2 regions of the Paenibacillus sp. FSL R7-0204 genome follow, and region 1 is predicted to be linked to the other one. Evidence: riboswitches for the same ligand, from Rfam matches in the RefSeq annotation. Region 1 holds a riboswitch; the other holds the start of a gene.
The links. Region 1 has a riboswitch for glycine ahead of MKX42_RS02150 (amino acid permease). Riboswitches for the same ligand answer to the same signal wherever they lie in the genome.
Positions count from the first base shown of each region.

Region 2: another riboswitch for glycine. It lies ahead of gcvT (glycine cleavage system aminomethyltransferase GcvT); the one in region 1 lies ahead of MKX42_RS02150 (amino acid permease).

Region 1 covers NZ_JBBOCA010000001.1:445,734-451,020, reverse strand. Annotated here, with positions in the region: gene MKX42_RS02155 (helix-turn-helix transcriptional regulator) at 1-801, opposite strand, end outside; gene MKX42_RS02150 (amino acid permease) at 836-2,212, opposite strand; glycine riboswitch at 2,352-2,431, opposite strand; gene MKX42_RS02145 (ABC transporter permease) at 2,684-3,661, shown strand; gene MKX42_RS02140 (carbohydrate ABC transporter permease) at 3,678-4,592, shown strand; gene MKX42_RS02135 (ABC transporter substrate-binding protein) at 4,662-5,287, shown strand, end outside.
Region 2 covers NZ_JBBOCA010000001.1:897,021-902,307, reverse strand. Annotated here, with positions in the region: gene MKX42_RS04070 (flagellar motor protein) at 1-91, shown strand, start outside; gene MKX42_RS04065 (flagellar motor protein MotB) at 88-981, shown strand; gene MKX42_RS04060 (hypothetical protein) at 1,066-1,698, shown strand; gene gcvH (glycine cleavage system protein GcvH) at 1,796-2,188, opposite strand; glycine riboswitch at 2,373-2,470, shown strand; glycine riboswitch at 2,474-2,574, shown strand; gene gcvT (glycine cleavage system aminomethyltransferase GcvT) at 2,656-3,780, shown strand; gene gcvPA (aminomethyl-transferring glycine dehydrogenase subunit GcvPA) at 3,777-5,129, shown strand; gene gcvPB (aminomethyl-transferring glycine dehydrogenase subunit GcvPB) at 5,126-5,287, shown strand, end outside.

The DNA.
Region 1 (5,287 bases):
GTCTGCCTGGTCCTCCATTGCCTCCAGATAAAAGTTATTCGATTCAGCAGCCTTGTCAGCTATCTCGGGATGCACCAAAATGCACACGCGCACATGGCGGTCATCCTCCGGCTGGTACTCGTGCAGATCGAAATCCGCAGGCACTTCGAACCGGTCATCCAGAATGGTAAGCCCGCTCATTCTGGATAACCGGAAATGACGGATTTCTTGCCGCAGTCCGCACCAGGCGACCAGGGTCCATGCGCCTCTGTTCAAGACAAGTCCATACGGCGAGGCGGTTCGGACACTGCGGTGACTTCCGTCAGCTTCCTGTCTGCCCTTTGTATACCCAAAGCCGATCTTCCGCTGCTCCAGAATCGCGCGGCGGATCTGCTCCATGTACTCCTTCTCCTGTCCTTGCAGCTTATCTTTACTGGTACTCAGCAGCAGGATGCTCTGGCGGAGCCGGGCGGCATTCTCCTTGATATCACCCGGCAGAATCGCTTCAATCTTCCTGCCTGCTGCAGAGGCCCGGTTACCATACTCCGTATCGAACCGCTGCTCCACGAAATCCGTCCCGATCAGCAGGGTCACTGCCTCCTCGGCGGTGAAGCTGACCGGGGGCAGGAAATACCCTTTTACCAGTGAATATCCCTGACCCGTAGCTCCTACCACCGGCACTCCGGCTTCACTAAGCGCCTGGATATCGCGGTAGATGGTTCTTACGCTAGTCTCGAAGACGGACGCCAGATCCTCTGCCCGTACGACCCCTTTGCGCTGCAGCTCCAGTACGATGGCTAACATGCGGTCTGTCTTGTTCATGCGGCGGCTGCACCCTCTTCATCCTGAAATCAGTTTATGTATTAATTATACTGATTTCCTGATCACTTTTCTCCTTACGGCTTCTAATGGAATACAGAACGAACAGCAGGATGAACCAGAGCGGGGTGAACAGCAGCGCCGGACGGGTCTCGGCAGCAAAGAGCATGATCACTAGAATGGCGGCGAACAGCGTCAGGACGGCATAGTTAATTAGCGGGGTGAACGGCGCTTTAAATTTGGAAGCGGAATGTAAGTCCGGGCGGTTCCTTTTATACTTGATATGGCAGACCAGCACAACGCCCCAGACCCAGATGAAGCAAATGGCACTGATCGTAGTCACGATGCCGAAGGCCTGACCCGGAATGAGCTTGCTGAGCAGCGCCCCGGCAGAGATCACCAGCGTGGAGAGGAACAAGGAATTCGCAGGTACATGATTCCGGTTCAGCTTCCCAAGCTGAGGAGAGGCCTGATTCCGTCTGCTCAGATTGTAAAGAATCCGGCTGGTCGAGAACATCCCGCTGTTGCAGGCGGAGGCCGCCGAGGTTAAGACCACGAAATTGATAATCCCCGCAGCAATCGGAATCCCGACCAGACTGAAGGTGCGCACGAACGGACTTTCAGCCGCACTAAGCTGGGTCCAGGGGTTAATGCACAGCAGTACGAAGAGCGCGCCTACATAGAAAAACAGAATCCGCAGCGGAATTTTGTTGATCGCGGATGGGATGTTTTTCTCCGGATTCGCCGTCTCCGCTGCCGATACCCCCACCAGCTCCACGCCTACATAAGCGAATACCACCATCTGGAAGGAGAACAGGAAGCCCTTTACCCCGTTCGGGAACACGCCCCCGTGCTCCCAGAGATTGCGGACCGACACTGAGCCTGCATCCGTCTTGAACCCGATTACCAGCAGGACTATGCCCAGGCCGATCAGAGCCAGAATCGTAACCACCTTGATCAGAGCAAACCAGAATTCGAGTTCGCCGAAGCTTTTGACCGTGAGCAGATTGAGTCCGAGCAGAATGATCAGGCAGATCACGGCCGGTACCCACTGCGGAATATCGAACCAGTACTGCACATAGACGCCCACCGCAATCACATCGGCCATCGCCGTCATAATCCAGCAGAACCAGTAGGTCCAGCCTGTAATGAAGGCCGCGCGCGGCCCCAAGTAATCCTCAGCAATGTCTGTAAAAGATTGATACCCCGCCTTCGAGAGCAGCAGCTCTCCCAGCGCCCGCATCACAAAAAACACAGCGATTCCCACGATCAGATACGTGAGCATGATGGAGGGCCCGGCCTGTTGAATGGCTTTGCCCGATCCCAGGAATAACCCTGTGCCAATCGTACCTCCGATAGCGATAAGCTGTACATGCCGGTTCGCCAGCTCCCGCTTTAATTCTGTCTGTGCCATTCCTGTTTCCCCCTTAATGTATACAACGCTGAAAATACGCAAAAAAAGAGACTGGATGTCATCCAATCTCCCGGTTCATAAGAAGTTCCAAATAAGCTTCTGCCGGGGCTGAGGCTAATCCGCACGGCAAAATACAATTCGGTACTCTTCTGTCCTTTTGCCTGAGATTGTGAACCCTTCGGCGCTGCGGTTCCCCGCAGTCTCTCCAGAAGCTGCTCCTGCTATAGTGTGATCCATAGCAATCATAGCTCTTGTACTGTATTAAATTGGTGATGCGTTAATGCATTCCGATATTCTAACATATTACTTGCAATGTGAGCAATCATCTGTGAAAAAAGTCTCAATGCTTAGCAGGAGTTTTGCACAATGAGGTCATTTTTGAATAAACAGAGTCATTTGTAAGAAAGAATTCCGTTCATCCGCTCTACTATAATAAATTCATCCAGAACAAGTAGAGTGAGGTTAGAACTTATGGCAAATCCCGCACCACAAGCTTTGAACACCAAGCTAGCGACACCGTCCCAGGGCCGTTTCGGCCGTCTGCTGCACAATATCGTGCGATACCGGGTGCTGCTGCTGATGCTGCTGCCCACGTCGATTATCTTTTTCATCAACTGCTATATTCCGATGTTCGGATTATTCATTGCCTTCAAGAACATCAACTACATTGACGGCATTATGGGCAGTCCCTGGGCCGGGCTGGATAACTTCCGGTTCCTCTTCGCTACCTCTGACGCCCTGCGGGTGACGATCAACACCGTGGGGTACAATGTGGTCTTCATCATCTCAGGCCTCATTCTCTCCGTCTCACTGGCGATTGCGATCAATGAGGTGCGTAACAAGCTGGCTTCGAAGTTCTTCCAGACCGTGATGATTATGCCGAACTTCCTGTCCATGGTCGTGGTCAGCTTCATCGTCTATGCCTTCCTGCACCCGGAGTATGGCTTCCTGGTCAAGCATATTCTGCCGATGTTCGGCTACTCCTCGGTGAACGCTTATATGCATCCTAACGCATGGCCTTACATTCTGTGGATCACCAAAATGTGGCACTCCATCGGGATCGGCAGTGTCATCTACCTGGCGGCTATTACCGGGATCAGCGAGGAGCTGTATGAGGCTGCGGTGATGGACGGGGCCAGTAAATGGCAGCAGATCACCAAAATCACCCTGCCGCTGCTTACGCCGATCATGGTGATTCTCACGATTCTTAACATGGGCGGTATCTTCCGCTCTGACTTCGGGCTGTTCTACCATGTGACCCTAGACTCCGGTGCGCTGCGCTCGACTACAGACGTCATCGACACCTATGTCTACCGGGGCCTGATCCAGCTCAATGACCTGGGGATGTCCTCTGCGGCGAATTTCTATCAATCTGTTGTCGGCTTCTTCCTGGTCATCGGCGCGAACGCTCTGGCCCGTAAGCTGAACCGCGATACGGCTCTTTTCTAGAAACGGAGGATTCTTAATGACTACTGCATCCCGAAGCAACCCTTATACCAAAGGCTCCACTACCGCCCAGATTATTCTGAATGTGTTCTTCATCGCCTTCAGCCTGGCGTGTATCCTGCCGATCCTGCTCATTGTCGCTATCTCCTTAACCAACGAGAAGGCCTTGACGCTGCAGGGTTACAAGTTCTGGCCCGATCATATCGACGCATCCGCGTACCAATATCTGTTCAAGCATTCGGAGACCCTGGTTAAGGCGTATGGCGTCAGCCTGACCGTTACCCTTATCGGGACTGTGCTGGCCGTGCTGCTGATTGCGCTGTATGCGTATCCGCTATACCGGAAGGATTTCCCTTTTAAAAAGACATTCAACTTCTACCTGCTGATCACCATGCTGTTCTCGGGAGGGCTTGTCCCCTTCTACCTGCTGTACGTGAACTATCTCGATCTGAAGGACTCGCTGGTTGCGCTGATTCTGCCCGGCTTGTCCAATGCCTTCTATATCTTCATCACCCGTACCTTCTTCCAGCAGACGATCCCGGAGGAGATGATTGAATCCGGCAAGCTCGATGGGGCCTCGGAGTGGCGGATCTTCTTCCAGCTGGTGCTGCCGATCTCCCTGCCTGTGCTGGCGACCATCGGACTGTTCACTACGCTGATGTACTGGAATGACTGGTTCAACTCCATGTTATTCATTAATGACACCAACAAGTTCTCGCTGCAGTACGTCATGATTCAGATGATCCGCCAGGCCGAGTTCTTCAAAACCCAGCTTGCCGGCACCGGTGTCGCCCTGATGGTACAGGAATCCGTTCCGACCGAAAGTCTGCGGATGGCCATGGTCGTGCTGTCGATTGGTCCGATTCTGTTCATCTATCCGTTCTTCCAGAAGTACTTCACCAAGGGCCTCACGATTGGGGCTATCAAAGGTTAATTGGTCTAGCTCTGGCGTAAATGCCGGTTAGAATATATGATCTAATTATCATTGAGGAGGTTCATAATCATGAGAACAACCAGAAGCTCGGGCGCGGTGCTTGCTGCCCTAACCGCCGTGATACTGGGCATTACCGGATGCGGCGGGGGCAATTCAGGTGCATCCGCCCCGTCCAAGGCAGAATCGACAGCAGCAGCTACAACAGCAGGCACGGAAGGCAGCACGAATCCTGATACCTCAACGTTCCGCAAGCTGAAAGTTTACACGGTCGGGAATTTCCCGCAAAATGATACCAAGGCGGTTGTAGACGAGATCAACAAGTATCTCAAAGAAAAAATCAACGCCGAGATTGACTTCCAGGGACTCCCTTGGTCCTCCTGGGCCGAGAAGATGGCACTGGCCTATCAATCCGGTGAACAGGTCGATCTGACCTTCGCCCCCAACTGGGCGGATTTCGCCAATAACGTAGCCAAAGGCGCATTTCTCCCGCTGGATGATCTGTTAGCCAAATATGGACAAGGCATCAAAGACACCCTTGATCCCCGCTTCCTTGACGGCGGAACCGTTGACGGCAAAATCTATGCGATTCCTACCAATAAGGAAATCGGCGAGAGCCATACCATTATGTTCCGCAAGGATCTGGTGGATAAATACGGATTCGATGTGAACTCAATTGAGACGCTGGAGGATCTGGA
Region 2 (5,287 bases), 450 kb from region 1:
TCACCCGCATCTGGTCCGGCAAAAGCTGGCCCCCTTCCTGGCAGACGCCCCTAAACGCAGCAGCAGCACCAGCCCGGGAGAACCGCTATGAGACAAAGAAACCGCCGGCAGCCCCGCGCCGCCGGCAAGGAGAGCCGGGACCGCTGGATGATTACCTACGCAGATCTGATCACGCTTCTGCTTATTTTCTTCGTGATTCTGTATGCTATGAGCAGCCTGGATTCGCAGAAGTACGCCATTGTCAGCGGCTCCTTATCGGATACCTTCAAGAGCGGAAGTGCAGTGCTGGAAGGCGGAAGCGGCGTGCTGGAGGGCAACCAGGGAATCACCGGGAATGGCCTTTCGAAGGGGGATACTGAAGAAGGCGGAACGGCTAGCGGTCCTTCTGCTACAGGCTCCGCGAATGCGGGCGGGCTGAATGGAACCAGGGCAGATCATACTGGAACCGGACAAACAGGAGATGGGGAGGGACACGAGCCGTCAGCGCGCGAGCTTGCTTTTCGGGAACAGGAAGCGAAGCTGGCTGCACTGATGGGCGTCATCACCCAGTATGTGGAGGAGAATAACCTCGGGGAACAGATTTTTGTTGCCGATAAGCCGCAGGGCATTGCCATCACGCTGAGTGACCGCTTCCTGTTCGATGCGGGTAAGGCTGAGTTGAAATCCCCTGCCTTCCCTGCACTGCGCCAGCTCTCCGGCCTGTTCCGCGGTATCGGCGCCACCATCAGCATCGAAGGCCACACCGACAATGTTCCCGTGACGCCAGGATCAGTGTACAAAGACAACTGGGAGCTATCCGGCGCCCGGGCGCTGTCCGTCCTGCGCTTTTTTCTGGACAAAGAGGGGCTGAGCCCCGATACCTTCCAGTACGCGGGTTATGCCGATACCCGGCCTGCTTACGATAATACAACCGCCGAGGGAAAGCAGCGGAACCGCCGGGTGGAATTGATTGTGCTGCGGCAGCTTCAGGAGGAAGAATAGCACGTAACCGCGAGCGAATCAGCTCAGATACCGGCAGGCGGCAGAAACATATATCCACTTACTAATATAAGGAGATAGACCGCTATGCAGGATACAAACGGAGCGGCGCCGGAGGCCGCAGGGTTTTTCAGGTTTTTGCGGCTGGCCGTTTCGCTGATCATGATCATTATTGCCCAGGGGATGCTTACCCTCTTCGTCGGATTTTTTGCCGCCTTCATGCAGTTCTTCTCCTCCCGTTACTTCTGGGGAGACCTGGCCCGCGTCTATCCGCTGGACAAGCTGATTGCAATTGGCGCTGATTACCTTATTGCCGGAGCTCTTTTCGCCCTGGCTTGGTTCGGGGTCTGGTGGATGCTCTACGGCTTGTCCGGGAATGGGCGGATCCGCTGTTTCCCCCTGCTTCTGCTGAGCGCATATTCGACGTTTCTTCTCCTCTTTTTACAAGTCAATCCGGTCTATAACCCGGAAGCCATGATCCCCAGTTCTGCAGGGGAAGCGACATTTATCGTATGTATGGGGATGTCTGCCGCCGTGCTTTTCCCGTTTTATTCAGCCGGAGTGTATTATTTCGTGCTGAAGCCCGCCACCCGTCCCCGAAAAAGGTACCGTTTCCTGCTGCTGTGCCTTCTGTTTGCTGTGGCGGGCCTGGTTCTCTTGCCCTTCCTGTGGCACTCTGCTCCCATCGTCTATCCCGGTTTGCTCAGCTTCCCGGAATAACAGACAGACGCAAAAAGACAGACCTCTCACATTAGTGACATCTAATGTAATAAAGAGAAGTCTGCCGTATTCAGCGCTTTCGCGGATAAGCTAACTTTTATTCCCCAACCAGTTCCTTGTACGCAGCCGCATCCAGCAGGCCGGTTACTGCCTCTGCGAACTCTGCGTCCAGCTCCAGCTCAAAAATCCAACCGTCTCCGTAAGGCTGATCGTTGATCAGCTCCGGGCTGGCCTCCAGCGCATCGTTGATCTTAGTCACCTTACCGGATACGGGTGAATATAGCTCCGATACGGTCTTCACGGATTCGATACTGCCCACGCTGTCGCCTGCGGAGATCGCTGCGCCCACTTCCGGAAATTCTACAAACACGATATCGCCCAGCAGATGCTGCGCATGATCCGTAATCCCTACACGTACTACGCGTCCCTCGCCCTGCTGCGCCCACTCATGCTCTTCGCTGTATAGCAGGTTGTCAAGCACTTCACTCATGTCCAAGCCGCCTCTTTTCCGTAATTGGAGTTCTAAATTTAGTTATAGCCTAAGTTATCGGCTTGCCTAATGTCAATATAACTGACAGTAAAATTAAATTTGTCAACTTTTTGACGTTTTTTGATTGACAGGGCAGAGGGTTACCCGGTTTAATGGAGACAGTAGAAAAACATATGGTTTGCGAATGATGGCATAGGGAGAGACTGTCTCACAGGAAGACAGCGCCGAAGGAGTAAGCCCGGGATGGGTGAATCTCTCAGGCAAAAGGACCTTTGCCGGACGCATCTCTGGAGAGCATCCGGGTGCCTGCGCCGCAGGCTTCACGGATCACCAACGGGGAAACCTGCGCTGTACTGCAGGGTAACTCTCAGGTACAAGGGACAGAGCGAAAGTCCATTTATGCATGCGTGCATAATGGCTTTCGCCTGTCCTTTTTCGTATGTAATCAAAGCCAAGGGAGTGACAAGATGGAGTCTTTGAGAAGAACGCCTTTTTATGACCTCTATGCCGCTTATGCGGAGTCCAGATGTATTGATTTCGGCGGCTGGGAGCTGCCGGTGCAGTTCACAGGCATTGTGAAGGAGCATGAAGCTGTCCGTGAACGGGCCGGACTGTTCGATGTCTCCCACATGGGAGAATTCATGGTTACCGGGAGCGGCGCTGAAGCCTTCCTCCAGAGAATGACCACCAATGATGTCACACGCCTGGAAGACGGCGCGGCCCAGTACACTCTGATGCTCTATCCAAGCGGCGGAGTGGTGGACGATCTGCTCGTATACCGGCTGGGCGAAGAGCGCTATATGCTTGTCGTCAACGCTTCCAATATCGACAAAGACTTCCAGTGGCTGCAGGAGCATCTCACCGCTGAGTTCAGCGGGGTCACTCTGAACAATGTCTCGGATGAGACCCTGCTGCTTGCCTTGCAGGGACCGCTGGCCGAGACGATTCTGGCCAAAGTTACGCAGGTGTCTCTAACAGAGCTTAAGCCGTTCCACTTCATCGAACAGGCTGAAGTCTGCGGCGTCACTGTCCTGCTCTCCCGTACCGGATATACCGGCGAAGACGGCTTCGAGCTGTATGCTCCCGCCGATACAGCAGCAACACTCTGGAACGGCCTGCTGGCCGCTGGCGCTCCGCACGGCCTTACGCCTGCCGGACTCGGCGCACGTGATACACTCCGCTTCGAGGCCAAGCTGCCGCTGTACGGCCAGGAGCTGTCTGCGGAGATTACGCCGCTTGAAGCCGGTGTCCAGTTCTTCGTGAAGCTGGACGCAGGGGACTTCATCGGCCGCGATGCCCTGCTGAAGCAGAAGGATGCCGGCCTGCCCCGGCGTCTTGTGGGCCTGGAGATGATCGACCGCGGCATTCCCCGCTCCCACTATCCCGTATACGCGGATGGAGTGAAGATAGGTGAAGTAACGACCGGCACCCAGTCCCCGACCCTGAAGCGGAATCTCGGACTCGCCCTGCTGGATACTGCCTATACGGAGATCGGTACAGAGGTGTACGTAGAGATCCGCGGCAAGCAGCTGAAGGCTGCCGTCATCAAAGCCCCATTCTACAAAAGAAGCCAAGGAGTGAAGCCGCAATGAAGCACCGCTATCTGCCTATGACCGGGCAAGACCGCGCAGAAATGATGGAAACCGTAGGCATCCAGTCCATCGATGAGCTGTTCGCCGATATTCCGCAGTCTGTCCGTTACCAGGGTACTCTGCCGATGTCCGGCGCTCTGGATGAGTACGCACTGCTTCGCCATATGAAGGGGCTGGCAGACAAGAATACCGATTTCGACACCCACGCCAGCTTCCTTGGCGCCGGATTATACGATCACCATGTTCCAGTCGTCATCAACCATGTGATTTCCCGTTCGGAATTCTATACCGCCTATACCCCTTATCAGCCGGAGATCAGCCAGGGTGAGCTTCAGGCGATTTTCGAATTCCAGTCCTATATCTGTGAGCTGACCGGGATGAAGGTTGCCAATGCCAGTATGTATGACGGCGCAACTGCTTTCTCCGAGGCAGCGGTGCTGGCCGCCGGAGCCACCAAACGCAAGAAGCTGATTGTCTCCCGCACAGTTCATCCTGAGGCGCGTCAGGTGCTGCGCACCTCTGCCAACGCCTGGGGCCTGCAAATTGTGGAGATTGACTACGCAGACGGGGTAACGGATCTCGCCAAGCTGGCCGAAGCTATCGACAGCGATACGGCTGCAGTGCTGGTCCAGTCCCCGAACTTCTTCGGCGGCATTGAGGATCTGCGCCAGATCGAGCCGCTGGTCCATGCGGTAAAGGGTCTACTCGTCGTCAGCGCGAACCCGATTGCGCTCGGCGTGCTGGAAGCCCCGGGAAGACTTGGCGCAGACATCGTAGTCGGCGACGCGCAGCCGCTGGGTATCGCCGCCTCGCTGGGCGGCCCTACCTGCGGATTCTTCGCGGTGGCTGAGCCGCTCATGCGCCGGATGCCGGGCCGGATCGTCGGCCAGACGGTTGACCGGAATGGCAAGCGCGGCTTCGTGCTGACGCTGCAAGCCCGCGAACAGCATATCCGCCGGGAGAAGGCGACCTCAAATATATGCTCCAACCAGGCGCTCTTGGCGCTGTGTGCTTCCGTCTACCTCTCCGTCATGGGCAAAGAGGGCATGCGTGAGGTTGGTGAGCTGAACATCCGCAAGAGCCACTATGCCGCTGGGCTGCTGGCTGAAATCACCGGCGCAGAGCGCGTCTTCACTGCCCCGTTCTTCAATGAATTTGTCCTGAAGCTCCCGGAGGGCAGCAGTGTGAGTGCAGTGAACTCCAAGCTGCTGAAGGAAGGCTATCTGGGTGGCTATGATTTAAGCAGGGATTATCCCGAGCTGGCCGGACATATGCTGGTGGCCGTAACGGAGAAACGAAGCAAGACCGAAATTGATGAATTCGCAAGTGCACTGGAGGGCTGTCTATGAAACCGGAACAAAGTCTGATTTTTGAATTAAGCCGTCCAGGCCGCTCTGCCTACTCCCTGCCTCTGTGTGATGTGCCGCAGGACGAGGGCCTTGGCTCACTCATCCCTGAAGGGCTGCTGCGCAGTGAGCCGGTCGTACTGCCGGAGGTATCCGAGGTG